DNA from 3 places in the Salinicola sp. 4072 genome. Region 1 is predicted to be linked to each of the others. Evidence: predicted binding sites of a transcription regulator. Region 1 holds the regulator's gene; each other region holds the start of a gene.
The links. The regulator FliA, encoded in region 1, starts transcription of late flagellar genes. The targets are predictions, from matches to a motif close to CTAAAGTTNNNNNNNNNNCNGCCGATA.
Positions count from the first base shown of each region.

Region 2: flgM (flagellar biosynthesis anti-sigma factor FlgM) is a predicted target of FliA. The motif match lies at 2,535-2,561, and genes of this name have one in related genera.
Region 3: flgK (flagellar hook-associated protein FlgK) is a predicted target of FliA. The motif match lies at 4,217-4,243, and genes of this name have one in related genera.

Region 1 is NZ_JAXOVV010000017.1:65,644-76,716, reverse strand. Features, by position in the region: gene R3F72_RS12590 (multidrug effflux MFS transporter) at 1-102, shown strand, start outside; gene R3F72_RS12585 (calcium/sodium antiporter) at 124-1,095, opposite strand; gene R3F72_RS12580 (PqiA/YebS family transporter subunit) at 1,472-2,848, shown strand; gene pqiB (intermembrane transport protein PqiB) at 2,841-4,481, shown strand; gene R3F72_RS12570 (PqiC family protein) at 4,478-5,107, shown strand; gene R3F72_RS12565 (RNA polymerase sigma factor FliA) at 5,272-5,970, opposite strand; gene R3F72_RS12560 (flagellar protein FlhE) at 6,100-6,507, opposite strand; gene flhA (flagellar biosynthesis protein FlhA) at 6,618-8,702, opposite strand; gene flhB (flagellar biosynthesis protein FlhB) at 8,699-9,862, opposite strand; gene cheZ (protein phosphatase CheZ) at 10,014-10,682, opposite strand; gene cheY (chemotaxis response regulator CheY) at 10,702-11,073, opposite strand, start outside.
Region 2 is NZ_JAXOVV010000007.1:89,301-100,373, forward strand. Features, by position in the region: gene R3F72_RS07380 (flagellar hook assembly protein FlgD) at 1-575, opposite strand, end outside; gene flgC (flagellar basal body rod protein FlgC) at 605-1,015, opposite strand; gene flgB (flagellar basal body rod protein FlgB) at 1,020-1,439, opposite strand; gene flgA (flagellar basal body P-ring formation chaperone FlgA) at 1,656-2,492, shown strand; gene flgM (flagellar biosynthesis anti-sigma factor FlgM) at 2,608-2,880, shown strand; gene R3F72_RS07405 (flagella synthesis protein FlgN) at 2,915-3,367, shown strand; gene R3F72_RS07410 (histone-like nucleoid-structuring protein, MvaT/MvaU family) at 3,472-3,852, opposite strand; gene R3F72_RS07415 (GGDEF domain-containing protein) at 4,406-5,305, shown strand; gene R3F72_RS07420 (hypothetical protein) at 5,519-6,151, shown strand; gene R3F72_RS07425 (DUF3307 domain-containing protein) at 6,148-6,894, shown strand; gene R3F72_RS07430 (N-acetylmuramoyl-L-alanine amidase) at 6,891-7,853, shown strand; gene R3F72_RS07435 (helix-turn-helix domain-containing protein) at 7,835-8,386, opposite strand; gene R3F72_RS07440 (benzoate/H(+) symporter BenE family transporter) at 8,573-9,763, shown strand; gene R3F72_RS07445 (hypothetical protein) at 9,833-10,255, opposite strand; gene R3F72_RS07450 (Yip1 family protein) at 10,391-10,996, opposite strand.
Region 3 is NZ_JAXOVV010000007.1:78,806-86,845, forward strand. Features, by position in the region: gene fliQ (flagellar biosynthesis protein FliQ) at 1-254, shown strand, start outside; gene fliR (flagellar biosynthetic protein FliR) at 271-1,062, shown strand; gene flgL (flagellar hook-associated protein FlgL) at 1,238-2,452, opposite strand; gene flgK (flagellar hook-associated protein FlgK) at 2,522-4,156, opposite strand; gene flgJ (flagellar assembly peptidoglycan hydrolase FlgJ) at 4,284-5,354, opposite strand; gene R3F72_RS07355 (flagellar basal body P-ring protein FlgI) at 5,354-6,493, opposite strand; gene R3F72_RS07360 (flagellar basal body L-ring protein FlgH) at 6,499-7,152, opposite strand; gene flgG (flagellar basal-body rod protein FlgG) at 7,212-7,994, opposite strand.

The DNA of each region.
Region 1 (11,073 bases):
GACCCGGCCCTGGCCGCGGCCGTGGTGCTCGCCACGGCTGCCGTCATCGGCCAGATCGCGCTGAGGAGCGCATTGCGGTTCGATCGTCAGGTCCAGCGCTGAGGCTCTCTCCCCGGCGAGGAATCAACCACCGACCACGCTGTAGACCAGCCATGCGGTGTAGGCCACGAAACTGACGAGCAGCAGAGCCCCCTCCAGACGATTGATGCGCCCCTGGCCCTTGAAACCGATCCCGAACACCAGCAGCACGAGCGTCAGAGCGGCCATGACCGGCCAGTCCCGTACCAGCACATCCGGATCGACGTCGATGGGATGAATGACGCCCGCTAGCCCCACCACCGCCAGCGTGTTGAACAGGTTCGACCCAACCACATTACCGATCACCAGGTCATGCTGATTCTTGCGCACCGCGCTGATGGAAGAGGCAAGCTCCGGCAACGACGTACCGATGGCAACCACGGTCAGGCCGATGACCAGGTCGCTGACCCCGAATGCCGAGGCGATATCCACCGCCCCCCAGACCAGCAGACGTGAGCTGACGATCAGCAGGACCAGGCCCACCAGGGTCCAGGTAATCGCTCGCTTGAGCGTCATCGCCTGGGTATCGAGGTCGGCCGTCGTATTGTCGGCGAGAGTATCACTGCCTTGCTGCCGACCGCGTATGATGCTGTAGGTCAAGAAGGCTGCCAGCATTGCCAGAAGCAGCACCGCGTCCCAGCGCGACACGGCGCCGTCCTGAAGGCACCAGAGCGATGCCAAGGTCACCAGCATGAGCAACGGCAACTCCTGACGCAGCACTTGCGAGTGCATGATCAACGGGCTGAGCAGGGCCACGAACCCCACGATCAAGCCGATATTGGCGATGTTGGAGCCATAGGCGTTGCCCAACGCCAGGCCAGGGTTGCCTTGCCAGGCGGAAAGCGCCGACACCATCAATTCCGGCGCCGAGGTACCGAGTCCGATGACCACCATGCCGATCAGCAAGGGCGACAATCCCAGATGACGCGACGTCGCGGCCGCGCCATCGACGAAACGGTCGGCACTCCATACCAATACCGCCAGCCCGAGAGCGACGGCGGTGATCGCCATTAGCACGATAGAATCTCCTTGCACCTGATATAGGGATGGTGTGTGTCGTCGCATGCCGGAAACGCATGCCCCAGGGCCGTCGGCGCCAAGCTACTGACAAACATACGCATGTGAATGTACGCTGTTCGCTGCCCTGACCACGCCTGATCGTCGATCCGCGTCGCCACACGCCACTCTAGATACCAGGCATTGAGGCAAAAGCATAGCGGAACGACAACGCTGCGAGTTGCTCAAGTTGCTATAGTAGCGTGAGATCGATGGTACCGACGGTGGGCAATCGATCAATACTCGAGTCCTCCTTCAGGACTGGTGCGTCTGAACCAACGGCTCGAGCCATCACGCATCATGTCCGACACCCTGGAATATCAACGCGAGACTCAGCTTGGCCGACACGTTTTCGTCACAGACCGCTCATCCAGCGCGCGCGCCGCACGTGGCGACGACTCGTCATTCGCGGCGGCGTCTGCGCGCCTGTCACGAATGCGATCTGCTGGTGGCATTGCCGGCGCTGAAGCCCGGCCAGAAAGCGGACTGCCCCCGCTGCGAGCACACCCTGGCCGTCCGCCATCACAAGCCCGCCGAGCGTAGCCTGGCCCTGGCCATCGGCGCGCTCATCATGCTGCTGCTGTCGGTGGCGTTTCCTTTCGTCAGCTTCGAGGCCCGTGGCGTCAGCAACCGTATCGAGCTGACCGAGACCGCCTCGACGCTGGTCGGCTTCCATGAGCCGCTGGTGGCGATCTGCGTGCTGCTGACCGTGATCATTCTGCCCACGGTCTACCTGTGCGGCGTGATGTGGCTCTCGCTGGGGCTGCTGAGTCGGCGCTTCCTGCCGCATTCGCGGGGTGTCGCCCGGGCGCTGAAACACCTCACCCCCTGGATGATGGCCGATGTCTTCGTCATCGCCGCCCTGGTGAGCCTGATCAAGGTCGCGGGCATGGCCGAGGTCAGCCTGGGTCTCTCTTTCTGGACGTTTTGCGCCTACGCCCTGCTCTTGCTGCTGACGACGCAGTCCCTCGATACCGACTGGATGTGGTTCTCGCTGGCCAGCGAACCCCTGGCGCCTGCGGGCGCACGCCCGGGTGAGCCGGCCTCGCCCCAGGGATTGAGCGGTTGCGCCACCTGCGGCCTGGTCAATCGTCTCGATGCCAACGGACGCGGGCACTGCCAACGCTGCGGTGAATCCCTTCACGCTCGCACGCCCCGCAGCCGTCAGCGCACGCTGGCCCTGCTGCTCGCCGCGGTGGTGATGTACATACCGGCGAACCTGTACCCGATCATGACCACCACGTCGCTGGGCAACAGCTCCCCCTCGACGATCATCAGCGGGGTCATGCTCTTCCTGCAGCATGGTGATATCCCCATCGCCGTGATCATCTTCACCGCCAGCGTGGTCGTGCCCATCGGCAAGATTCTCGCGCTGGGCTGGCTATGCTACGCCGTCCGCCACCGGGGCGAACCGCTGCGCAACGTCACGCGCGTTCGCCTGTACCGCATGACCGAATTCATCGGCCGCTGGTCGATGGTCGACGTCTTCGTGGTCGCCATCCTGGTGGCACTGATACGCGCCGGCGAGTTGATGTCGATAGCGCCCGGCCCCGCCGCGCTCTCTTTCGCTTCCGTGGTCATCCTTACCATGCTGGCCGCGATCAGCTTCGACCCCCGCATGATCTGGGACGATCTGCCCGAAAAACCGCGGCGGCGCGGGATGTCCCGCATCGCCGCCCTCGCTTCTCCACGCAAGGAACCCGACGATGCCTGATGCTCCCCTGCGCGCGACGCGCCACCATCGCCGGCGGCTTTCGCCGATCTGGATCGTACCGCTCGTGGCGGTTCTCATCGGCGCATGGATGCTCTACGACAATCTCTCGGGACTCGGCCCCACGATCACCCTGGAGATGAAAAACGCCGAGGGCATCGAGGCCGGCAAGACATTGATCAAGACGCGCAACGTCGAGGTCGGCCGCGTCGAGGACGTGACACTCTCCGAAGACATGTCCCACACCATCATCACGGCCCGCATGAAGCCCGATACCGAACGCATGCTGAATGACGAGGCGCGCTTCTGGGTCGTCAAGCCGCGTATCGACCGGGAAGGCATCAGCGGACTGGGCACCGTGCTCTCGGGGGCCTATATCCAGCTGCTGCCCGGCAACGGCGAAACCGCCCAGCGTGAATTCGAGGTACTCGACCAACCGCCCGTGGCTCCGCCCGATGCGCCGGGCATTCGCGTCAACCTGGTCAGCAAGGTGGGCAGTTCCCTGCGCGCCGGCGACCCCATCACCTATCAGGGATTCACCGTCGGGCGCGTGGAGAACACCGAGTTCGATCCCGAAGAAAAGGAAATGCGCCATCGCCTTTACATCCAGTCGCCTTATGACGTTCTGGTCACGGACACCACACGCTTCTGGATCTCGTCGGGTGTCGACGTGCGCCTCGACTCCCAGGGCTTTCGGGTCAACGTGGAATCCATGGAATCGCTCATCGGCGGCGGCGTGACCTTCGGCGTGCCGGAGGATGTCGCCATGGGGCATCCCGCCGAATCCGAGGCGACCTACCAACTCTTCAGCGACGAGGAAAGCGCGCGTGAAGGCACCTTCGACCGCTACCTCGAATACGTGCTGCTGGTCGACGACACCGTACGCGGCTTGAGCCGAGGCGACTCGGTCGAGTACCGCGGCGTGCGCGTGGGGACCGTGGAAGCCGTGCCCTGGCGCTTCTCCGCTCCCCAGCCGGATACGCTGAACCGTTTCGCGATTCCGGTACTGATTCGCATCGAGCCACAGCGCTTCGACGACGCCATGGCGAATTTCGACGCCGAGGACTGGCGTGCCCGCCTCGAACGCATGTTCGAGCACGGCCTGCGCGCCACGCTCAAGGCCGGCAATCTGCTCACCGGCGCGCTGTTCGTCGACCTGAACTTCAGCGACGACGCACCTCCCTACGAGGCGATGACGTTCGACGACAAGCCGGTGTTCCCCACCATCTCCGGCGGCTTTGCCCAGATCGAACAGAAGGTCTCCAACCTGCTCGACAAGCTCAACGAGCTGCAGGTCGAACCGATCCTCGATCGTCTGGACGAGACCATGCAGACCTCCCAGCAGACGCTCGAACAGGTGCGCCAGATCGCCGAGTCGGTCAATGCCATCGTCTCCGACCCTGCGACCCAGCAGTTGCCAGGCAGTCTCAATGACACGCTGCAGGAACTTCAGAATACGCTGAATGGCTTCTCTGCCGGTTCTTCGGGGTATCGTCAGCTGAATGACACGCTCAAGCAGCTGGAGATGCTGACGCGGGATCTGCAGCCAGTCGCCAAGACCTTGAGCGAAAAACCCAACGCGCTGATTTTCGACCGTGAAGTTCAAACCGATCCCGTGCCGAGGGCTCCCCAATGATGAAGTCGTCCCTGCCCCGTTGGCGCCGAGTTGGCGCCACCGCCCTGCTGGCGATCGCCGCCGCGGCGCTTGCCGGCTGCGCCTCCCAGTCGACGCCGACCAACCGGTATACCTTGCCGAAGGCCGACAGTCCGCAGCAGGCGAGCGAACCTTCTCCGCAAGCGGCCACGCTGGCGGTCGGTCCTGTCGAGGTGGCCAGCTACCTCGACCAGGAAGGGATCGTCATGCAGACCAGCGATATCGAACTCAACGCGGCCAACCAGAACCTGTGGGCCGAGTCGCTGGGGCAGCAATTGACACGCCGTCTGCGGCAATCGCTGGCGGCCAATCTGCCGGATATCGTAGTCCTGAACACCGCCCGCAGCGAAGCGGGTGCGCAACGACTGACGCTCAGTGTCGACCAGTTTCAGGGCCGCTATGACGGTCAGGCGGTGGCATCGGGGGAATGGCAGCTCCATGATGGCAACGACCTGGTGGCACAGCGCCACTTCGAGGTCGCGCAACCCTTGAGCGATGACGGCTATCCTGCGCTGGTGCGCACTCTGGGTACCGTGTGGGACGACGTGGCGCGGCAAATCGCCGAAGACATCCGCGCTGTCTCGACGACGTCGCCAGCCGCCGACTAAGCAACGCCCAACGTCAAAGCGCCTATCCAACCGGGCATGACAACGTAGCCATGCCCGGTTGGATAGGCGCTCGGGATCTGTCGAGTGTTCCGGCTTGGGCAGAGCGCCCGATCTCGATCGGAGCTCAGACGATTAGTGATTCAGGCGACTAGTGGTTCAGGCGATTAGTGGTTCAGACGGCTGCGTAGACGCGCTACCGCCTGGCTGTGCAACTGGCAGACGCGGGATTCGCTGACGCCGAGCACAGCGCCGATCTCCTTCAAGTTGAGCTCTTCCTGGTAATAGAGCCCCAGCAACAGCTTTTCCCGCTCCGGCAAGGCATCGATCGCTGCCATCACATTGGTACGGTTGTCTGCATCGAGCAGCGCCTCCAACGGCGATGGCAGGTTACCTTCCGCAACCGAGGCGATGCCGTTCTCGGTGTCGCTCTCGTCGTACGCCAGCAGAAAGCCGTTGTTGGCATCGGCCAGCAGCTGGTGATAGTCGTCACGGGACATGCCCATCTCCTGGGCGATTTCGCGCTCGTCCGGCGCCCGCCCCAAGTGCTGCTCCAGCCGACGCACGGCCTGGTCCAGCGCCCGGGCGTTACGCCGTACGCTGCGCGGCATCCAGTCACGGCTACGCAGCTCGTCGATCATCGCGCCGCGAATGCGCTGGTTGGCATAGGTCGAGAAACTCGCGCCGTGCGAATTGTCGTAGCGCCCCATGGCGTCCAGCAGACCGAGCATGCCGGCCTGAACGAGATCATCGAGTTCCACGCTGGCGGGTAGGCGCACCTGAAGGGAGAGCGCGTGGCGTCTCACCATCGGCATGTACTGCTCAATCAATGCGTGCTGATCGATTTTGCCCTGTGCGGTATACATCGAATGGCCTCGTGCAAAACACCTTACGGTCATGGGACGCATGACCTATATCCCATTATGCCGCGCGGACGCCGAGCCAAGACGGCAAACTGCCCGTTTTCCAGCGGCTATTTCGGCTGTTTGTCGGCCTCACTGGCGGTAGTCGACGATCAGCTGGCCGCCGGAGATTACCCGGTTGCCGTTGGCATGCTTTCCCGGTGGCCACAGGAAACGCAGACGGAACGGAATGGACGTGGCTCGCCCCGAAAAGCGCTGCGTTTCCCCTCGCGACCGAGCCAGCGGTAGACAGAGCTGCCCATGGCAGAGCCAGGTCTTCAACGTCGGCGCTGGCGTATCGGTCTCGAACACCCAACGAACATTCGCGATTTCGCCCTGTTCCGCCGACGGCGGCAGCGTGATCGGCGCACTTTCCAAGGGTCGCTCCGACACCACGATCGTCTGGCGCGGCAGTTGGCCTACCCAAGTGGCCTGGGCCGCCCAGGCCGGCGCGATCGTACCCATGACCATCACAACCGTGGTGATCGCACCGCCTAGCATGCAGGTGGCCTTTGAGCGCACGTTCGGCACCAGGGAAAACGCTCTTAACAGAGACGACGCCCGTGGCATCGTAGACAGGGTCCCCGTTCTCATCGACCGGACACCGCCAGTCATGACGATGCCCCGATGGTCGTGGTGACTCGCAAGTTGCGGTCATCAGGAATTTCAGCCTGAGAAAGCACGACCAGGGACTTGATCTGACGACGCAGGAAACGTGCCAGCAGCGCCCGCAGGCCATGCTGAACGACCAGCACGGTGGGCTCGTCACGGCTCTGCTGTCGCTCCACCGCAGCGGCGGTCTGTTGCATCAGCGTATCGGCCAGCCCCGGTTCGAGCGCGCCGCCGTTGTTGAGCGCTTGAGCCAGAACCTGCTCCAGCCGGGGTTCCAGCCCCATTACGTGCATCGGCTCGCGTCCCGGGAACCACTGCTGGGTAATCGCCCGGCCCAGCGCAACGCGTACCAGCGCGGTCAACTCGTTGGCATCGGATTGCTGCGGCGCGTACTCCGCCAGCACGTCGAGAATCGTGTGCATGTCGCGGATCGGGACGTCTTCGGCAAGCAGGTTCTGCAGGATGCGTTGCAACGTCGTCAGCGCCAGCAGCTTGGGCACCACGTCTTCCACCAGCGACTTCTGCTGCTCCGCCACCTTGTCCAGAAGCTGCTGGACCTCGGCGCGTCCCAGCATGTCGCCAGCGTTTTCATGCAGCAGATGGTTGAGATGCGTGGCGATCACGGTGCTCGCGTCCACCACGGTGTAGCCGTAGATCTGGGCTCGCTCCCGTTGCGCCGTATCGATCCAGTAGGCGGTCAGGCCAAACGCAGGGTCCTGGGTCCGGGTTCCATCCAGCGATCCGGAAACCTGGCCCGGGTCGATCGCCAGCCACTTGCCCGGAAACGCCTCCGCACGACCGACTTCCACGCCCTTCAGGGTGATCACGTAGGCGTTGGGGCTCAGTTCGAGATTGTCGCGAATATGGACGACCGACGGCAGGAACCCGACGTCCTGGGCGAACTTCTTGCGCACACTCTTGATGCGTCCCAGCAGTTCCCCCTGCTGGCGCTGATCCACCAGCGGGATCAGGCGGTGCCCCACTTCCAGGCCCAGGGTATCGACCAGTTGAACGTCGTCCCAACTCGCCTCCGGCGTTTCCTGTACTGCCGGCGGTGCCTTTTCTTCCACTGCGCGCACGGCTTTGACCTGCTCGCGCCGGGACATCCACCAGCCCAGCGCCCCCAGGATGATGGCAAACAGCAGGAAGACCACGTTCGGCATGCCGGGGATCAGACCGAGCAGTCCCATGACGCCAGCCGCAAGGAACATGACGCGCGGATTGTTGAAAAGCTGACTCAACAGCTGCTGACCGACGTCCTGATCGGTATTGACGCGGGAGACCGTGACGCCCGCCGCCGTCGAGATCACCAGCGCCGGGATCTGGGCGACCAGGCCGTCGCCCACGGTCAGCAATGTATAGGTTTTCACGGCTTCGCCGAATGGCAGGCCATGCTGCGCCACGCCGATCATCAACCCGCCGATCAGGTTGATCACCATGATCAACAGGCCGGCCATGGCATCACCGCGGACGAACTTGCTGGCACCGTCCATGGAGCCGTAGAACTCCGACTCCTGATTGATCTCGGTACGCCGCCTGCGAGCCTCTTCCTCGCCGATCAGACCGGCGTTGAGGTCGGCATCGATCGCCATCTGCTTGCCGGGCATGGAATCCAGGGTGAAACGCGCCCCCACCTCGGCGATTCGCCCGGCGCCCTTGGTGATGACCATGAAGTTGATCACCACCAGAATCAAAAACACCACCAGGCCGACGGCGAAGTTGCCGCCGATCAGGAACTCGCCAAAGGCCTCGATCACCTTGCCTGCGGCATCGCCCCCCTCGTGCCCTTCCATCAGCACTACACGGGTGGATGCCACGTTCAGCGACAGTCGCAGCAGCGTCGAGAACAGCAGGACCGCCGGGAACGCCGCGAAGTCCAGCGGCTTTTCCGTGAACATACTGACCAGCAGCACCATGATCGACAGCGCGATATTGAAGGTGAAAAAGAGATCGAGCGCGAATGGCGGCAACGGCAGGATCATCATGCTCAAGATCATGATGATCAGCACAGGGCCGGCCAGGATCTTGAACTGCGTGTCAGCCGGCCACTTGCGCTGACCGAACCACTGGGTGAGCGCGTTCATTCACTCTCCTTGGAAGAATCTGACGCCGCTTCGTCTAGCGCTGGCGGCACGGGCAGGTCGCGGGGCGTTGGCGGAATATCGCCGCCGTCGGTTTCGACCTGTTTGAGGCGGAAGGCCCAGGCCAGGACTTCGGCAACCGCCGTATAGAGATCGCCAGGGATCTCCTGTTCCAGATCGACATGGTGATACAGCGCACGCGCCAGCGGCGGCGCCTCCAGTCGCGGTATGCGATTTTCGTCGCCGAGCTCCCTGATCTTGGCGGCGACGTGATCGGCCCCCTTGGCGACGACCCGGGGAGCGGACATGGAATCCTGCTGGTAGCTCAGTGCCACGGCATAGTGCGTCGGGTTGGTCACGATCACGTCGGCGGTCGGCACCTTGCTCATCATCCGCCGTCTCGCCATGGCCTGCTGCTGAGAGCGTATGCGGCCCTTGACGTGCGGGTCGCCCTCGGTCTCCTTGTGTTCCTGTCGAATGTCCTCGCGGCTCATGCGCAGCTTCTTGTTGTGGCTCCAGAGCTGGTAGGGAACGTCGATCAGGATGACCAGTATCAAAGAGGTCACGATGAGCGCACAGCCCACGGCCGCCAAGCGCATCGCCGTGGCCAGCGCCTGCTGGATCGGCATCTCCATGAGACCCATCAGCGTATCGTGCTGCGCCCACAGGTACGCCACGCCGACGCCGCCGACCAGTACCGACTTGGCGATGGCCTTGGCCAGTTCCGCCAGCGCCTGGGTCGAGAACATGCGCTTCAAACCCTTGAACGGGTTCAGCTTGCCGAGCTGCGGCTTGAGCGATTTCGCCGAGACCAGCCAGCCACCCAGCATCGTCGGCCCCAGGATCGCCGCGGTCGTGAACAACAGAAACAGAGGCAGCAACGCAACCAGCGTATGTTGCCCCAACACCCAGACGTGGCTCAACATCCGGGCGCTGTCGAATGCCAGCCCATGGTCGAAAAGGAAGGACTGCTCCATGACGAGGCTCAACTCGTCATAGAGATTATTGCCCATGACCCATAGACCCAGCACACCGCTGACCAGCAGCAGGAAAGTGGCGAGTTCACGTGACCGCGCGACCTGCCCTTCCTCTCGCGCTTTCTCGATTCGCCTGGGCGTCGCCGGTTCGGTCTTTTCCTGATCGCTGTCGTTCTGCTCGGCCAAGCGCGCACTCCGCCACGGAAGGGGATGAATACCTGGACGCTATTCTGCTTGGAGAGAAGGAGTATCAAACGGAGAAATAGCAGGATGAACACCCTGCTATTTCGGGAGGCTAGACATTTGCGAAGGCGAGGAAAGGCCTTCCCGGCCGGGATCAGAACCCGAGACTGTCCAACAGATCGTCGACCTGATCCTGACTACTGACGACATCGGCAGCCTGCGGGTTGACCTGAGGGCCATTGAGCAGCGAGTCGGGTTGCTCGGCCACGCGAGTGGCGCGCTCACGACGCTCGGTTCCCTCGGGCGCGTTATCGATCAGTACCTGCACCAGCTGCTGCTCGATCTCGTGGATCACGTCCATCATCTTCTTGATGACCTGGCCGGTGAGATCCTGAAAATCCTGCGCCATCATGATCTCGAGCAGTTGGGCATTGGTGGCACTGGTCTGCTTTGGCACGTTCTGCAGATAGGAACGGGTGTCCTTGACCAGCGCCTTGGCTTCGTCGAGCGCCTTGGGCTCGGCAAACCACTCGTCCCAACGCTTGTCGAGGGCGATCGCTTCACTCTCGAGCGCATTCTGCAGAGGCTGGGCATGATCAATGGCATTGAGCGCGCGCTCCGCCGCCTGTTCGGTCATCGACGCGACGTAGCTGAGCCGGTCACGAGCATCGGGAATCGCCTGTGCCGCCTTTTCCACCTCTTTATCGAGGCCCAGCTCACGCATGTTCTCACGCAGCATGCGAGTGAGATGGCCAATACGGCGAATCAGATCGTCGGGAGCCACGCTTTCCGCACCGCTGCCTTGAGGGTTGGCACCACTCATGATCTACCCTCCGTAGGCGTCACTTGCCCAGTTTTTCAAAAATTTTGTTGAGCTTTTCCTCGAGCGTCGCCGCAGTGAACGGTTTGACGACGTAGCCGTTGGCGCCGGCCTGGGCAGCCGCGATGATATTTTCTTTCTTGGCTTCGGCCGTCACCATCAGTACGGGCAGCGAGGAGAGCTTGGGATCCTGACGGATCTCCTTGAGCATCTCCAGACCATCGAGATTGGGCATGTTCCAATCTGAGACCACGAATTCGAAGCCACCGGCACGCAACTTGGTCAATGCTTCCTGCCCATCCTCGGCCTCTTCCACATTTTCGAACCCGAGTTCCTTGAGCAGACTGCGGACGATCCGACGCATGGTCGGGAAATCATCCACTACCAGGATGCT
Region 2 (11,073 bases), on a different contig from region 1:
GTCTCGTCTCCCACCGTCGCCGTCAGGGAGGCGGTATAGGTGCTGTCGGTGGAGGCGCTGGAGCCGTCAGCCAACTCGCCATCCCAGTTGAAGCTGTGCACGCCGGCCTCGAGCGGACCGGTGGACAAGCTGTCGATGATCTCGCCGCTGGGGCCGCGAATATCGATCTGCAGATCCTCGACGGCGCTATCCAGATTCACGCCGATCGGCGTCGCGACCACGCCTCCCGTGTCATCGGTCGACCCCACCAGGATCTCGTTGCCCGGCACCATCACGCCCTGGCCGATCAACGCCGTCGCCTGCAAGGCCTGCCCTGCATCGATCTGGTCGTTGATCTCGGACAGACTGTCGTTGAGCTCTTCGATACCACTGACGGTACTGATCTGCGCCAGTTGCGCGGTCATGTCCGAGTTTTCCATCGGACTGGTCGGGTCCTGATTCTTCAACTGGGTGACCAGCAACGTCATGAAGCGATCATTGAGCTCGCTGCCGGATTCCATTCCCGTGGTGGCGCTGCTGGCGGCCGTGTCATTGATATTGGCTAACGTACTGCTACCGATCACCGGACTGGACATGACATCTCCTTGATGTGGCCCGACACCGATCAGCCTTCGCCGATGGTGAGAGTTTTGGTCATCAGCGTCTTGGCGGTATTCATGACCTCGACGTTGGCTTGGTAAGAGCGGGAAGCGGCGATCATGTCGACCATCTCGTTGACCGGGTCGACGTTGGGCATCTGAACGTAGCCCTGATCGTCGGCCAGCGGATGGCCGGGACGGTACTCCATGCGCATCGGCGTGACGTCGTCCTCGACCACACCGGTGACGCGGACGCCGCCCGTACCGCCGCCTTGCTGGCTCATCGCCTGGAACATGACCTGCCTGGCGTGGTAGGGCTCCCCGTCGGGCCCGGCAACGCTGTCGGCATTGGCGAGGTTGCTCGCGGTGACGTTCATCCGCTGCGAATTGGCCGACAGCGCCGAACCGGAAATATCGAATACACTGAACATGGACATCGTGTTACTCCGACTGCATGGCTTTCTTCAGCCCCTGGATCTTGCGGCTGACGAAAGTGACATCCGCCTGGTAGCGGAGCGAGTTGTCGGCAAAGGCCGAGCGCTCCCGATCCATATCGACCGTATTGCCATCGAGGCTCGGCTGATCGGGAATGCGGTAGAGCAGATCCTGAACACCCGACCCGCCTGGCGCCTGCCCCGGAATGTGTCGGGCAGATGTCCGAGCCAGCGACAGCCCGCCGGAGCCTTCGCTCCGCCCCTGCTCCATGACCCGATCCAGTTCCGCGCGGAAATCGAAATCCCGCGCCTTGAAATTGGGCGTATCGGCATTGGCGATGTTGTTGGCCAGTACCTGCTGACGCTCTGCGCGCAGATTGATGGCCTCCTGCTGGAAGCGCAGCGCGTTATCCAACTTGTCGAACATGCCGTGCACCTCGGATGGCGTTCGCTGGAAAATTGACAGGATGGAGAATAGCGGCGGGCGGCACGATTCAAACCCGTAAACAGACCGTCAATTGCGCGCCATTTTCATCAATGCTCGATGGCGGGCACGCCTACAATCGTTTTCCAACGTGGGGGATTGCGTCCACCGACACGCTGTGCCGGGACGCGCTTGGTCCTGGATCCGTGACCTGGCTCCGTGACATGGACCCAGCCCCGAGAACAGCCCCACGAGATCCGCGAACAGCCCGAGACCCGTGATATGCGTGCCGATCCGACAGAAGCGTTCCCGCGTACCCGGTTGAAACATCGACCGTCTCGCCAGTTTGTGCTCCGCGCCGGCGCCGCCACGCTGATGGCGCTGCTTTTCGCGCTATCGTTGCTGCCGCTTCCCTCGATCACCCGCGCGGCATCGGCGGATGAACCCTCCGACGCCGTCGTCGCCAGCGCGCGGCAGTTCCTGAAGGAGCGCACTGCCCCTCTCGGCGACCAGGTGACGATCGATATTCGGGAAAGCGACGTCGATCTCGGCGACTGCTCGACACCGCAGCCATTTTTGCCACGCCCCGGAGTGCCTCAGGGCCGGGTTACGGTAGGCGTTCATTGCGGCAGCGACGGCAGCCGGACGCGCTATCTGCAGGCCACGGTTTCGGCGATGGTTCGCCACCTGGTGGCACTCCAGTCGATTGATCCGGGTCAACGGATCGATGCGACGATGCTGGGTTGGCAGGAGGCGGATATTTCCCGCCTGCGCCGTGGCTACCTCAATGACCTCGACCAGGCGGTCGGCAGGGTTGCCACGCGACGCATCCCGACGGGCGCGACGCTGACCGATAACATGATCAGAAAGCCGTGGATGGTGAAACGCGGTGATACGGTCGTACTGACCGCCGTGGGCCAGGGGTTTCGCATCAGTCGCAGCGTCGAGGCGCTGGATAACGGTGAATTAGGCAGCACCATTCGCCTCAAGACGGAGGATGATCAGATTCTACAGGGAAGAGTGACGGGACAGGATCGGCTGCGCGTCGACCTGTGAGCCGTCCAGATAATTTTTTTAACAAATCTCTGTTCGAATTTCGTTCAGCTTCCGCTGGCCTTGCCGATAACGTAAGCAAGTACGTGATTGTGCATCCAGCCATGAGGTAATGACCTTGAAAATCGATCAAACGCAACCGCTGACTCGCCCGCCCCAGAACGAGGCCGCCGAGCAGCGCAAAAGCGCGGAGTCGCTGGGAGCCGCCAAGACGACGGCCGGCTCCAGGACAACGTTGAGCCAGATCCCGAGGGGCGACGAGAGCGGAGATATCGATACTGCCCGTGTCAACGATATCCGCCAGGCGATCTCCGAAGGCCGGCTCGAACTCGATACCAGCAAGATCGCGGACGGTCTGGTCCAGAGCGTTCGCAATATGTTGGGTGAATAATCCCTGACTTCAGGTCCAGTTTCAGGAATTCTGCATGACGCCAGCTGAATTGATTGCCGAACAACAGACCCTGTTGCAAGCGCTCGCGGAAACACTCGATGCGGAGGCCAGCTGTCTCGGTGCCGGCAGGGCCGATGGAGAGCGTCTCGGTGAATTGGCCACGCTCAAGCAACAGCAGCTGAATGACCTCGACCGGATCGAGAGTCTCCGGCGAGAGCATCAGCAATCGCAAGGATTCGGCATGGGAAGTCGGGGCGCGGAGCAGTTTGCCCTGTCACTGGACAAGCATGAAACCTGGCAGCGGATTCGAGAACTGGCAGAGCAGGTCCGTCGGACCAATCGCCTCAATGGCCACATCATCTCCACGCGGCTGGAGCACAATCAACAGGCCATCGATTTTCTGAACCGCGCCATCGGGGGCAGCGTCTACGGACCCAAGGGCGAGTCCCGCCACAACGGCTTCGGCGGCATCAGCTCCAAGGCTTGAGATTCGCTTGCGGTTCGAGAGCCGCTAAATACGAAACCCTCCGCCGTTGTATCTCGGCGGAGGGTTCTGTTTTTTGGCCAAGCGCATGAAGAAGAAAAAGGCGCTTAGTCTTCCGTTCTGACGACCCAGGACTCGACGGCATCGCTACCGTGTTCGTCTTTCCAAGCCTTCAAGGTCTTGTGATTGCCGCCGCGCGTTTCGACGACCTCCCCAGTGTTGGGGTTCTTGTAAATCTTGAGCTTGCGCTTGCGGCGGCTACCGGTTGATCCGGTCTGTGCAGTCGCGGGCTGGGCGTTGTCAGATTTCGGGTTCAACAATTCGATGACGTCACGCGTTGTCTTACCGTACTCCGCCATCAAGGCTTCGAGCTTCTCCTTGAACTCGAGTTCGGACTTCAGACGTTGATCACCCTCCATCCGCTTCAGCTCTTCTTCAAGCTGCTTCAGGAGCTGTTCTTTCTTGACGTAATCGCTAAGTAGAGACATTCGTTGGTCCGTTGCGGATTGGTTTAAGCGTGGACATTATTGCGGATATGTAAAAACTTTCAAGTCTTTCCGGAGTGTTTTTTAAAGCGTAGCGATTAACAATATTAATTTAACTCATAGTTCGCTACGACACGCCTCAACATCAACCTTTGGGTACCGCGAAGCTAACGGTTCTTTATCAGGTTACCCACCCCAGCGCTTACTTTATCTCGATATCGCTTTGCAATGAGGAGACTACCTGGATAAAAACACTAGCCTCCGGAAGCTGGGCAGCATTATCTAGGAAATGCTGCATATGAAAATTCCAGGTTAGCGGAATTCGGTGGATAAGAGCATCCTAAATCAATGATAACTAATTGGTTATGCGTGTCTTGAGTGAGCTACAATTCGCTCCCCATCGCCACTGAACGGAAGACTCGATTCACTTCAAGCTTCATATGAATGGGTTCGATTTCCGGCTGTCTGATGATGTCAGACGTTTTCGATGACCAGAACATCGGTTCAGGACATGACAAAAAAGAAAAGTCGCTTATCGACCCGTACGATAGTGGAATTGGCTGGAATCTGGCTGGGTTCCTCGCTGTTGATGCTGGGCGCGGCTTGGCTGGTTGGCGCCGGCGGGCCATTCATGATTGCCGTGCTGGTCTGCCTCTTCAGTGGGCTGTCGGGCCTGGTTGCCAGTTTCTGGCTATTCAATCGTCGACTGCTGGCCCCGGTCAGGCGGCTGGCAGATCACGTGCGCTTCGTGCATGAATTCCGCGACACGCCGCGCGACACGCCGCAGCAGATGCCCTTCGATCTTTCCCGCCGCTCCGACGCCGTGGGCTTGCTGACGCGGAACCTGCAGAAGCTGATCGAAGAGTCGAGAAGTGACCACGCCGCTCTGCTGGAACAGACGCTGAACGATCCACTGACCGGACTCGGCAACCGGCGCATGCTGGAAAGCCAGCTCGACGTGCTCATCCCTCTCAGCCGGCGCCTGAGCTGCACGGTGTCGGCGATGATGATCGATGTCGATCACTTCAAGGCATTCAACGACCACTACGGCCACCCGGCCGGCGATGTATGCCTCGTGGATATCGCTGGCGTGCTGAAAGACACCTTCCGTCGAGAAACCGATGTGGTGGTACGCCTGGGTGGCGAAGAGTTCCTGGTACTGCTGATCAATGCCGACAAGGACGAAGCCTGGGCACTGGCCGATGCCATGCGCGCCATGATTCAGGCGCTGGGCATTCCTCACGAATATTCCTCGGTGGCTTCCGTGGTCACCGTCAGCGTCGGGGTGGCCACCAGCCCTCATGGCTTGCTGGTCGATATCGACGACATGATCGCCCATGCCGATGAGGCGCTTTATGACTGCAAGGCCCGGGGCAGAAACCAGGTGGCATCCAGGCTGATGGGGGCCGACACTACGCTCGAGGGATCTCAGCCGTCCATCGAATCCACGGCATGACCCGTTCGAGACAACAATCTTTGAAACAACAATCTTTGAGACAATAATCTTTACAGCAGAATACTGGATATAAATACAGTCTTTCTTTACCTTATCCTCATCGACGTTACCGATACCGCCATTGCGGTTATAGTGATTTTTGCGCATAAGCGCAAAAATAGCTTTTTTTGGCTATAGTTATGGTCGTATGAATGGCTATCGATGAGGAGCCTCATGTCAGTGATTGGCGTGCTCAGCGGGGATATCGTCGCGTCGCGCGATATCAGCGACAAGCGCAAGCTTCGACGGGCAATAGATACCGGTATCGAACGCCTCGGACAGTCACTGGGCGCCGTGGGTACCCGGTTTCGGGGGGATGCGTTCCAGGTGGCGATTCCCGAGCCGCGGGATTCGCTCGCCGCCGCCGTGATCATGCGCGCCAGCCTGATCGAGCACTCCCCTTCCAGACAGCAGATGTGGGACGCAAGAATCGCGGTCGGCATCGGCGAGGCCACGGTGCCCACGCTCGAGAATTTCATCGATGCCGATGGCGAAGCGTTCATCCGGTCCGGGCAGGGGCTGGACGCGTTGAGCCAGGGCGATCGACGCCTGGGGCTGTTTCTGGCGACCCCGCAGCCCGAACTGGACCTGCTGATCCGGTTTGCCGACGACATCGTCAGCCACTGGAGCCATAACGCCGCGGAAGTGATTCGCTTCAATCTGACGACCGACCATTCGCAAAGCGAACTTGCCCGGCGTCTGGGTCGTTCTCAACCGACGATCAACCGGCGCCTGAGTGCCGCACGCTGGCCGCTGATCCGTGACTTTCTGGCGTTCAGCCGGCAGCGCCTGGAGACACTGACATGAACGAGACGAGTCTGTCGCTGCTGTTGGCGTTGCTGCTGTCGCACACCATTGCCGACTTTCTGTTGCAGAGCGATACCTGGGCGGCTCGGAAGCAGCAGCACCATTTCCGCACGCTATCGCTTTACTGGCACGTCGGCATTCACATGTCGCTGAGCCTCGCCGTGTTGCTCGCTTTCGGTACCGGCGTGCACGCCGCACTGATCGCCACCTCGGGAATCGGCGCATCTCACTGGCTGATCGATACGTTGAAGAGCTACGCCCCGGCGCACCGGGTTCGCTTTTTCCTTCTCGACCAGTTTCTGCATCTGCTGATACTGGGACTCGTCTGGTGGTGGGTCGTGGACGGCGACATGGCCGTGCCGATGGTCCAGCTGGCGCTATTGTGGCAACCCCGGACGCTGCTCGTCGCGCTGGCTTATCTGGTGGTTCTGCGCCCTGCGTCGATACTGATCGCGCTGATCATGCGGCGCTGGAGCGAAGGCGTCGACACACGCGGCACGCTGGCCGATGCAGGTGCCCGGATCGGCATGCTCGAACGCTTTCTCATTCTGACCTTCGTTCTCAGCCATCAGATGGCCGCTATCGGCTTTCTGCTGACCGCCAAGTCAGTGCTTCGCTTCGGCGATCTCTACGAAGACCGCGATCGAAAGCTGACCGAGTACGTACTGCTCGGCACCATGCTGAGTTTCTCGATCACGCTTACTCTGGGTCTGTTGACCCGTTATCTGCTGGGTGTGCTATGAAGCCTCGACGACAGGTTCATCCGCGCAGAGCCGGGAGCCTGCTGGCCGGCTGGATGCTGCTGACGATACTGGCCGGCTGTGCCGGCTCACCGACGATGGAGACCCGAAGCGGTTATATCGCCGACCGCGCGCACCGCTCCGATGCCTACAACCAGCGTATCCGTTATCTGATTCTGCATTACACCGACTCAGAGGCGTCCCGGGCGATGCGCACCCTGCTCGGGCCCGATGTTAGCTCACACTATCTGGTGCCCCGCTCCCCCTCCCTGTCGGATGATCTGCCGCAGATCTGGCAACTGGTCGACGAGAAAGACCGCGCCTGGCATGCCGGCGTCAGCGCCTGGGAAGACCGCACCCAGCTCAACGACACCTCCATCGGCGTGGAGATCGTCAACCGTGGCCCGCAGGAGACGCTCGAAGGTCAGCGATGGGAGCCTTATCCCGAGGACCAGATCCGTGCGGTCATCGCCTTGGCGAAGGATGTGATTCGCCGCTATCGGCTGCCGCCGACTGCCATCCTGGGACACTCGGACATCGCGCCGTCGCGCAAGATCGACCCTGGCCCGCGCTTTCCCTGGAAACGCCTGCATGATGCCGGCGTCGGCGCCTGGCCGAGAGACGAGGATATCGCCAGCTTTCGTCATCGATTCGCCCAGTGCTCGCCCTCGATCACGCAATATCAACGAGCGCTGAGCGCGTACGGTTATTCGCTGGCGGCGACGGGGGTGATCGACGGCGAGACACGGGACGTGACGCGCGCCTTCCAGATGCACTTTCGCCCGGCCAGCTATTCAGGCCAGCCGGATCACGAGACGGCAGCGATTCTCTGGGCACTGCTCGCCCGTTATCGACCGCAAGCGCTGCTGGATACCACGCTGGCCGAACCCGCAGGCTGCAGGAAGCCGGAAGAAGACGACCCATTCACGCCCGAAACGGCGCCTCAGCCGCTGAAGGGATAGTGAATCAGATCGTGGATTTTTGCCGGCTCCGGGTTGCGATTGCGGTACGCATGGGGCTGATCCGCGGGAAATCGGACCGCGTCGCCGGCGGATAATGCCTGCCAGCCGCCGTCGACGAAGAGCTCCATTCGCCCTTCCAGCACGACCAGATGCTCCACCACGCCAGCGGCGTGGGGCGCGGACTCGCTCAAGGTATCCTGGAGCAGCTCGATCGCGAACATCTCGAACCCCAGAACCGGATCGAACGCAAACAGTGGAGTCACGATCATCCCCGAGGCATCGTGATGGCGAGGCATCGCCTCCATCCGCTGCAGCGCGAGGCCCTCGGGCACCAGGAATTGCGACAGCGGCACCTGCAGGCCACTGGCGATCTTCCAGAGCGTGGAGATGGTCGGCGTCGACTCTCCCCGCTCGATCTGCCCCAGCATCGCCTTGCTCACTCCGCAGATATCGGCCGTCCGGGATAGGCTCCAGCCACGCTCGGCGCGTCGTTTTTTCATGTGTCGGCCGATCACCGAGACATTCGCGTCCATCTCTCCTCCGCCCGCTTCCTGTCATCGCCTGATGCTTGCGCCCTGCCTGAATGCCGCCAGTGCGAAACTCGTATGCACTCACGTCTATAGGTTTTATTTGTGCTCATGTGCGTTATAGCGCACGTTGCCGAGATCGCGCAATGTACGTTATAACGCACATTCCTTCCGATTTTCAGGAATGTGTTCATGGCACGTTTACCGGCCGACCGTCGGCACGGCACGACGATAACGGCTTCCCACGTCACGGCGGGATTCGTCGCGGTCCTCGTCGGCTATACGAGTTCGGCAGCGATCATTTTCCAGGCGGCTGCGGCAGCTGGCGCGTCACCGATCCAGATCGGCGGATGGCTGAGTGCGCTGGGACTGGCCATGGGCGTCACCTCGATCGGCTTGTCGCTACGCTACCGGCAACCGATCCTGACGGCCTGGTCGACGCCGGGGGCCGCGCTCCTGGCCGTCAGCCTGCCCGACCTGCCATTGAGCGAGGCGATCGGCATCTTCGTTTTCTGCGCCGTGCTGATCCTGATCTGCGGCATTACCGGCTGGTTCGCCAGGTTGATGCAGATCATTCCGCAGTCCATCGCCGCGGCCATGCTGGCGGGGGTGCTTCTGCGCTTCGGCCTGGATGCCTTCGGCTCGCTGAACGGCGACTTTGTGCTGGTGTCGTCGATGTTCCTGATCTATCTCGCCGCCAAGCGCTGGCTACCGCGCTACGCCATCGTGCTGGTGCTGCTGGCAGGGCTTGGCGTTGCGGGGCTGCTGGGCGAAATCGATACACGGCAGGCACAACTGATCGTCAGCGTACCCCATTGGATCTGGCCAACCTTCTCGCTGTCGAGCCTGATCGGCGTAGGCATCCCGCTGTTCGTGGTGACGATGGCCTCGCAGAACGCGCCGGGCGTGGCGACTCTGCGTGCCGCGGGTTACGACGCGCCGATTTCTCCGTTGATGATCTGGACGGGGCTGGCCACCCTGGTCCTGGCGCCTTTCGGTGCCTTCAGCGTCTGCCTGGCCGCGATTACCGCGGCGATCTGCATGGGGCCGGATGTCGACCCCGATGCCGACCGACGCTATCCGGCGGCGATCTGTGCAGGAGGCTTCTATTTACTGGCGGGTCTTTTCGGCGGCTCGATCGGCACGCTGTTCGATGCCCTGCCCCAGGCGCTGGTGCTGGCAATCGCCGGGCTGGCGCTGCTCTCGACCATCGGTGGCAGCCTTCATCGCGCCCTGCTGGAGCCTCATCACCGCGAGCCGGCACTGATCACTTTCCTGGTTACCGGTTCCGGCGTGACGCTGTTCGGGGTCGGCGCTGCCTTCTGGGGCCTGGTAGCCGGCATGCTGGCGCTGCTCGTGGCGCCGAAATCGCGACCGGCCTGATTCGGAAGCCGTTCAGGCAAGCGGGAGCGATTCAGATAGACGGGAGCGATTCAGATAGACGGGTGCGATTCAGATAGGCGGCGGCACTGCCGGGCCGAATTCGATTCTCGACACCGCCTGATCCAGCGTCGCGACCCGCTCGACGATGGGCGCTTGCGCCTCTGCAGCGAGATCGTGACCGGTACGTGTCTCGATCATCGAGGCCAGCGAGTCGGCGCTCAAATTGCCCTCGTAATGGACGCGATCGATCGACGCCTCATGGGAGCCCGGGAGATAGATGGTGTTATTGGAAAAATCCACGGCATAGGCGATCACGCCCGGCACGATGAACAACAAAAGGCCCAGCCCGTCGGCAATCGCCACGCCGGGATCGATACGCCCCTGCAGTTGCCCCTTGCGCTCGGGATAGAAGAGCGTGCCGCAGCCGGTCAGCGGCAGAATCAGGCCGATCACGACAGCGCCAGCGATCAGGCGTCGAAACGGAGGTTGCATCGCGAAAATCCCAGTGACGGAGAGGTAACGCGGAGTAACCTAATCCATCGACCTGGGTCGAGTCCAGATGCTGTCGGCCCCAAAACGGCGCCCGCCCCTATGGCGGGCGCCGAGCGTCGAAAGAATCGTCGGAAGTCAGACCAGCGAGGCGCCGTAACCCCACAGCAGCACGGTGATCGCCAGCAACGCCTCGAGCACGAGAATGCCGATCGCCAGCGCCGCACTCGAGGCACGTACGCCCTCGTGCTGATCGATACCCAGAAAGGATGGCAGGCCTGCATAGACGAGGTAGACCGTATAGCAGAGCCCCGCGATGCCGGCCAGCAAGCACAGCCATATCAGCGGGTAGAGCGCGACCACGCCGCTCAGGAACATCGGCGTCGCCATGTAGCCGGCGAACACCACGCAATGGCTGAGATCCGGTCGCTCCGGATAGCGACGCGCCAGCCAGTGAATCACGTTGCCCATCAGCCAGACGGCGCCCAGGATCAGGGCATAGAAGATGATCGCCAGCAGCACCGCGGTCGCAGGCGAGACAGTCACGGTCTTCGCCAGTCCCTCCTTGGTCGTGCCGAAGTGCCAACCGACCACCGTAGTGCCGATGAAGGCGCAGACCACCGGAATGGCTGCCATCACCAAGACATGGGAACCGTAAAAGTGCGATACGGTTTCGTTTTCGCCGCGGATCTGCTGCCACTCGCGATTGGGATGCGTAAGCAGCCCCCAGACGTGATGAATCATGACACACCTCCCTCCGGCGCGGGCCGCCAACGACGGATTTCCGATGGTGTCCTGTTCCGCTCGCCTTCCCGGCGATG
Region 3 (8,040 bases), on a different contig from region 1:
TAATGAGCATGGCCTACCAGGGTATGAAAGTGACCCTGATGATAGCCGCCCCGCTACTGCTGACCGCGCTACTGGTCGGCCTTCTGGTCAGTCTTTTCCAGGCGGCGACCCAGATCAACGAAATGACGCTGACGTTCATTCCCAAGATCCTGGGCGTCTTCGCCATGCTGATCCTCTCCGGCGCCTGGATGATTCAATTACTGGTCAACTTCACCCGGGAACTGCTGCAGAACATTCCCCAGATGGTGAGCTGACCCGTCAGCGCGATCGATGATTGATATTACCTCCGCGCAATGGGAGAGCTGGATACGGCTCTTCTTCTGGCCCACGGTTCGCATTCTCGCCTTCTTCATGGCCTCACCGCTGTGGAGCTTGCCGAGCGTGCCGACGCCGGTAAAGGCGCTGCTTGGGGCCGCAATCGCTGTGGCCATCGCGCCTGCCCTGCCACCGATGCCGGCGATTCCCCTGTTCTCGCTGGCAAGCTTCGGCATCATGCTTCAGCAGATTCTCATTGGTATCGCCATGGGCCTGGTGCTGCGGATCATGATCGCCGTGGTGCAGACTGCCGGGGAGTTCATCAGCATGCAGATGGGCCTCGGGTTCGCGACCTTCTTTCAGCCGGATGCCGGCACCAATACGATGGTGCTGTCACGCCTGCTGGAGCTTTTGACGCTGCTGATGTTCCTGGCGATGGACGGACATCTGATCACCATCGAAATTCTCGCCTGGACCTTCGAGGTGCTGCCCATCGGTTCGACCTCGATCGATGCCACCTTCGCCGAGACGCTGGCCCGCTGGGGCGGCACCATCTTCTCCTCCGGCCTGCTGATGGCGATTCCCATCGTCACCGCGCTGCTGCTGATCAATCTCTCACTGGGCATTCTCAATCGCGCATCGCCACAGCTCTCGATCTTTTCGGTGGGCTTCCCGATGACACTGACCGCTGGCCTGGTGCTGATTACCGCACTGATTCCGGATATGGGAGGCTTCTGGAGCGATCTGTTCGAGCAGCAGCTTCGTTTCATGCAGGGCATGATCGAACAGATGGCCGGCACGCCCTGACCTGACATCGCAACGGGAATCGATCTCGACCCGAGCCCCTCTCCAATTCGCCAATCGACAGCTCAACCAAACAAAAGGGGCGCATCCTGCAGGATGCGCCCCTTTTACTTCGAACCGGGCCGTTAACGGCCCGATACGTTGGCGGTTGAAATCCGACGCCGCGTCAGACCAAACATCACATCAAGTCGAACAACGAAGTCCCCTGCAAATCGACGAAGGCCTTCTGCGACGCCTGCAACCCCACCTGCCGCAGGACATAGTCCGAAATGGCGGTGGTGTAATCCAGATCGATCAGATCGCTCTGGGTCTGGGTGTAACTGATCTTGCGATCGCTACCCACGGTATCGAGCGTGTCCAGTTCGTTCAGTCGTGCACCGACGGAAGCGCGCACGGTCAGCACGTTGTCCAGCGCGTTATCCAGCTCCCGGCTGGAGGTCGATAGCGTATTGGCGAATACCGCCTTGTCAGCCTCGGAATCCAGAGGATTCTCGAGGGCAGAGAGCATGTTCTCCAACGTCGTAAAAACGTCGGGATCCATATCCTCAGCTGGTCCAACTTCTAGCACGTCACCCGGCTCCGGTGTACCCTCAAGCGTCAACTTGATACCGGCAAACTCGATCGACTGGCCTGCCGCGTAATCACCACTAGAGACCTCATCACCTGTTGTCGAGTCGGTTACCTGATAAGTCGTCGGCTCTACTGTAGTATCGAAGGTAACGGTATAACCTTCTCCATAACCCGGGGCAGTCGTATCCGCCACCTGAGGACCGGTGAAAGTCAGCGTTCCGCTGTTGGTGTCACCCGCCTTCGCCACGTAACCCGCGCCTGCCGCCACCGACTGGAAGACGTCTTTCCCAGTATTACCCACTTCCATCATTCGCGACGAATCGACCTTCTGCTGGCGAACCTGGTCGGAGCCCTCGTACTCCACGGCACCAGAGTCATTCTTGCCGAAGGGCGCGGAACTATCCTTGTAACCGCCGAAGAGATAACTTCCGTTACCGTCGGTAGAGTTGGCCTGCCCCAACAGCGCCTCGTAGACGCCGCGCAGCTCCGACGCCTGGGACTGGCGATCGGCGTCGCTCAGCGTGCCATTGCCGGCCTGGATCATGAGCTCCTTGGCCCGGGTCAAAGCGTCAGAAACACTGTCGAGAACGCTCTCTTCCTGACTCAGCGAATTGCGCACCGTTACCCGGCTGTCGCTCTGCTGGGCATTGGTGGCCAACGATTGCGATACTCCGACCGCCCGCGATGCAGCCTGTGGGTCATCGGAAGGACGCACCACACGCTTGCCGGAAGCGATCTGCTCGCCAACTTCCATGAAAGCGCCCTGCTGGCGGTTCATCGAGCTGACACTGCGCTCGAACATCATCACGGTGCTGACACGCACGGCTCTCTCCTCGACGGCGCCCGATCAGGCGCACTCAATGATTATTCAAAAACGGCGCTTCGACAGCTCTCAAGCGCGCAGCCCCAAAATCGTATCCAGGATGGTCGAACCGGCTTCGATGACCTTGGCATTGGCAGAGTAGTACTGCTGATACCGCATCAGGTTGGCGTACTCTTCGTCCAGGTTCACGCCTGAATCGGCCTGCTGGTAGGCGTAAAGCTGATCGCTCAACCCTTGCTGGGTCGTGAGGTTGGCATCGGTAATCGCCGCCCGGTTGCCGACATCGCTGACCAGCGACGCGTAGCCGCCACTGAAGGTCGCGACGCCACCAACCAGCGTCTTATTCTGCAGGTCGAGTAATTCCAGGGCGTTGGTATTATTACCCGTGCCGCTGTTCTCGGTACCAGCCGCAGCGATCTGGCTAGCATCGATCGGTGCCAGATCGAACCCGGCGGCCGCATTGCGAGTCGGCTGTAGCGTGAAGACGTCGCCTTCAACCGGGGGCGGGGTACCGGGAGTCAGCGTCACCCCGCCGAAGGACAGATTGCCATCAGCATCCGGAGAGACATCCTCGAGCTTCTCGCCGCTGCTCAGGTTCTCGACCTCGAGGGAGCCATCCGCCTGATAGGTCAGCTGATAGTCGTCAGCCGTCAACTGGCTGATGTCGCCATACTCGGCAATCATCGAACCACTGCCTGCGTTATTGGCACTGCCAATGACGGTCGGGCTACCAATCTCGAAAAACGCCACGCCGGGATCACCGTTGACATCCACGCCAGCCTCATGCTGGTCATTGAATTTATTTGCCAGTGTCACCGCCAACTGACCGATCTGGTTCTGGACGCTGTCGAGGGTTTCGCTGCGAAAGCTCATCAGCCCACCCAATTCACCGCCTTGAATGACGGACTCCTTGAGCGGCGAACGCGAGCCGGCACCATCTTCGTAGGCAATCGTGATGCTGGAAGGATCTTCGCTGTTCTTGACGGCGACCAGGTCGAACGACATCTTGCCCGCAACCAACGGCGTACCGTTGGATAGTGATACCTGGTAGGTCGAACCATCCTGAACCTGCACGTTGACGTCCACCAGCTCGCCGAGATCGCTGACCAGCTTGTCGCGCTGGTCCAGCAGCGCGTTGGGCTCTTCGCCGCTTCTGGCACGGGCTAACGTCACCTGCTTGTTGAGATCGGCAATCTGATCACTGAGATCGTTGACCTGGGTGACCACGTCGCCGATCTGGCCGTTGATGCCCTCACGCATGTCGCTGAGATAGCCATCGTAAGCACGGAACTGTGCGACCATGCTACGAGCGCTGCCCAATACCCCTTCGCGCGCCGCTGCGTCCGCGGGTGCGCCGGTCAGGTCCTCGAGGCTGGAGAAGAAATTCTGCATCAGCGTGGTCAGGCCGGAATCGCTGTCCGCCAGCAGGTCATCGATCTGATTGACTTGGCTCTGGTAGGTTTCCAGGGCCGACTCGCGGGTATTGACCTGATTGAGCTGCGAACTGATATAGCTGTTGTACTGGCGCTGGATGCCGTCGACGCTGACGCCGGACCCGCCACCCTCGCCGCTGCTGTTCTGTCCCAGCAGCGTCAACTGTCGGCTATAGCCATCGGTGTAGACGTTGCTGATGTTGTTGCTGGTCGTCGACAACGCATTCTGCGCCGCGCTCAAACCGCTAAGGCCAATCGAAAACAGGCTCATATCGCTATCCCGTGAAACGCCATGACGATGCTGGCGATGTCCGTGCAAGGTTATGATTTCTATCGGCCGCGAGAGCCGCTTCTTGACCCCTTCAGGCAGCGATTTCGCAACCAATTGTTACCGCCGATCAGAAAATCGCCGTGGGCAGGTCGTCAGGGCCGAACGAGTTGCCGGCATTATTCGCTGCCGCCAGCAGATCGCGACCTGCCCCGGCTTCTAGCGAGCCCAACTGCGCCATGATGCCGCGAAGCTTCTCGGCATAGCGTGGATCCGTGGCGTAACCGCCCTGCTGCAACGCCTGAGCCGCCTGGTCGGGTGTCGAAGCCGCCACGACCCCCTGGTAGCGAGGGTTGTCACCGATCAATTTGGCGTAATCGTTGAAGGCGTCGGTATAGGAGTCATAGACGCGGAAGCGATCGACCATCTTGACCGGTCGTCCGTCGACATACTCGGTAGTGGTGATATTCGTGGTGTCGCCCTGCCAGGACTGGCCGGCCTTGATACCGAAGAGATTGTGGCTGTTGCCGCCGCTGGCAGTGGGGATCTCCCGCTGCCCCCAGCCGGTCTCGAGCGCGGCCTGGGCCAGAATCAGCTCGGCCGGCACGCCCGAAGTCTGTTCCGCCTGCCTGGCCGGCCCTGCCAGACTGTCGAGGAAGGCGCGGACGTGCACCGGACGATCGTCGGTCTCGTCTGCCATCAATGCCGATGTCGATGACGAGCCGTTGGCCGTGGCAGCGCTGGCAATCTCATGCCGTGACAGATCCGGCGCAAATCCCGGCGTGCGAAGGCCACCATGCAACAGCCGTGGCGTACCCCGCGGAATGCCGGCGATCAGGGCCGAGGCATCGTCGCCCGTAGCGCCCGAGGCGGCGGGCAGTGCCGAGGTGCCCGGCAGGCCGCTACCCTCGAGCTGCGCCACCAGCTGATCGGCAAGCCCCAGCCCCTTGCCCGCCAGCTGCTGCGCCCACTGCTGATCCTGCATCGAGCGCATCATGTCCATCTGATTGCTCTGTAGTAGACCGGACTGGGGGCTGGCATCGCGCATGCTCTTGAGCATCATCTGCAGGAACACGGCCTCGAACTGGCGCGATGCTTCCCTGAGACTCCCCTGCGGCGAGTTGGCCGCACTGTACTTGAGCTTCTGCACGCTCTGGACGTCGAGCGCAAACTGCCCCGAAAGATCGTTGGTGATCGCCATCAGATGATATCCAGCTCGGCGTTGAGCGATCCCGCAGACTTCAACGCCTGGAGAATCGACATCAGATCCTGGGGAGAGGCGCCCAATGCGTTCAGCGCGTTGACCACATCCATCAGATCGGCACTGGTCTGAACCATCTGCAGCGCACCGCCCTCCTGCTGTACGGTGATGTCGGCGTTGGGAACGACCGCGGTGTTGCCACCAGCCAGCGCATTGGGCTGACTGACCTGGGGATTGGAATCGATGACGATCGACAGGTTGCCGTGGGCCACCGCGGCACGATTGAGCGTGACGGTGTCCGACAGCACCACCGAGCCGGTACGCGCATTGACGATTACCTTGGACGGGCCACGCTCGGTGGTGACGTTCACTCCCTGCACGCGAGCCAGAAAGGTAACGCGATCATTATCGTTGGCCGGCAGCTTCAACTGCACCGTGCGTCCGTCGAGCGCGGCGGCGACCGGCGCGCCGAACTCCTGGTTGATCGCCACGACCATACGTCGCGCGTTCTCGAAATCGGCATTCTTGAGGAACAGGTTCAGCGTGCCACTGGCGTCGCCCAGTCGCATCGGCACTTCCTGCTCGACGAGGCCGCCCCCCGGAATACGGCCGGCGGCCAGATGGTTGACGGAAACACTGCTGCCCGCCGCTTCCGCCCCGGCGCCGCCGACGTAGACGTTGCCCTGAGCCAGCGCGTAGACGCGACCGTCCGCCCCCTTCAGCGGCGTCATCAGCAGCGTACCGCCGCGCAGGCTATCGGCGTTGCCCATCGACGAGACAGTGACATCGATCTCCTGCCCCTGGCGGGAGAACGGCGGCAACCTGGCCGTCACCATGACCGCCGCCACGTTGCGCAGCTGCATGTTGGTGCCCGCGGGAACCGTGACGCCCAGCTGCGACAGCAGGTTAGTGATGCTCTGCCCCGTGAACGGCGCCTGAGTGGTCTGGTCGCCTGTGCCGTCGAGACCGACCACCAGACCATAGCCGACCAACTGGTTGTCGCGTACGCCGGCAAAATTGGCCAGATCCTGAATGCGCTGCGCCTGAGCGCCCAGGCTGAACAGCAGGATCGCCAGGAACAGAAGCGCTCTGGCCAGCGGCGAGCGACGCGATCGGAATGAACGAAGCGGAGCGGACATAGGCATCAGAACGGCGAAATGTTGAGGAAGAAGCGCTGCAGCCAACCCATGGTCTGCGCTTCGTTGATATAGCCGTCACCGACATATTCGATACGGGCATCGGCGACCTGCGTCGACTGCACGGTATTGGAACCGCTGATCGCGCGTGGATTGACCACGCCGGAGAACCGAATGTATTCGGTGCCCTGGTTGATCGCGATCTGCTTTTCCCCGCGAACCTTCAGGTTGCCGTTGGCCAGCAGATCATAGACGGTCACGGTGATCGTCCCGGTGAAGGTGTTGTTGGCATTGGCGCCCCCCGAACCGTTGAAGATGTTCTCGCCTTCGAGGTCCATGCCATAGTCGGTCAGGGTATCGAGAGCGTCCGGCACGAGCGTCGGCGTGAAAGTCGCCGAACCGTCTCGTGACGCATTCGCCGCCGAGCTCTTGCTGGCACTGACCTGCTCGTCGAGCACGATGGTGATGATGTCCCCGATCTGACGCGGACGACGGTCCTCGAACAGTGGCTGGAAGCCGAAGCGCGCCTGATAGATCGAGCCGTTGGCCTGCGTCGGCGGTGTCGACGGGATCTCCACCGGGGAGGAGTTCTCGACCACGGAATGGCGCGGAATCTGGGCACAGCCGGCCACGATCAGCACCAGACAGAGGCCGGTCAGCATCAACACCCTGCGCCACACCGTGGCCAATTCTGCGGTCAGCAACACGCGCCTTCCCCGGTTTATAGCTGTGTCAGACGCTGGAGCATCTGATCGGATGTTTCGACGGCCTTGCTGTTGATCTCGTAGGCGCGCTGCGTCTCGATCATGCTGACCATCTCTTCCACCACGTTGACGTTGGAAGTCTCGACGTATCCCTGATAGAGCACGCCAGCGCCATCCAGCCCGGGGTTGAGATCGTTACGCGGGCCGGAAGCGTCGGTTTCCAGGTACAGGTTCTGGCCGATGCTCTGCAGCCCCGTCGGGTTGATGAACGTGGAGAGCATGATCTGCCCCACCTCGTTGCTCTGGGAAGTCCCCGGCTGCGTCACGGAAACAACGCCATCCTGACTGACGGTGATCGACAGCGCGTTCTGCGGGATCACGATCGGCGGATCGACCGGATAACCGCCGGCGGTCACCAGCTGGCCGTTCTCGTTGACCTGAAAGCTGCCGTCACGGGTGTAGCCGGTCGTGCCGTCCGGCATCTGTACGGCGAAGAAGCCCTTGCCGTTGATCGCGAGATCGCGGGAATTTTCGGTGTTCTGCAGACCACCCTGGGTGTGCAGCCGCTCGGTGGCGACCGGACGCACGCCCGTACCCACCTGCATGCCGGATGGCAGCGTATCGACCACCGAGGACTGGGCACCGGGCTGACGCACGTTCTGGTACAGCAGATCTTCGAAGACGGCACGAGACCGCTTGAAACCGTTGGTCGAGACGTTGGCCAGGTTGTTGGAAATCACGTCCAGCTTGACCTGCTGCGATTCCAGGCCGGTCTTGGCCGTCCATAAAGATTTGATCATGACAAAACCTCGTTGTCGGTAAGCCAGCCAGCGACCAGCCTCAGCT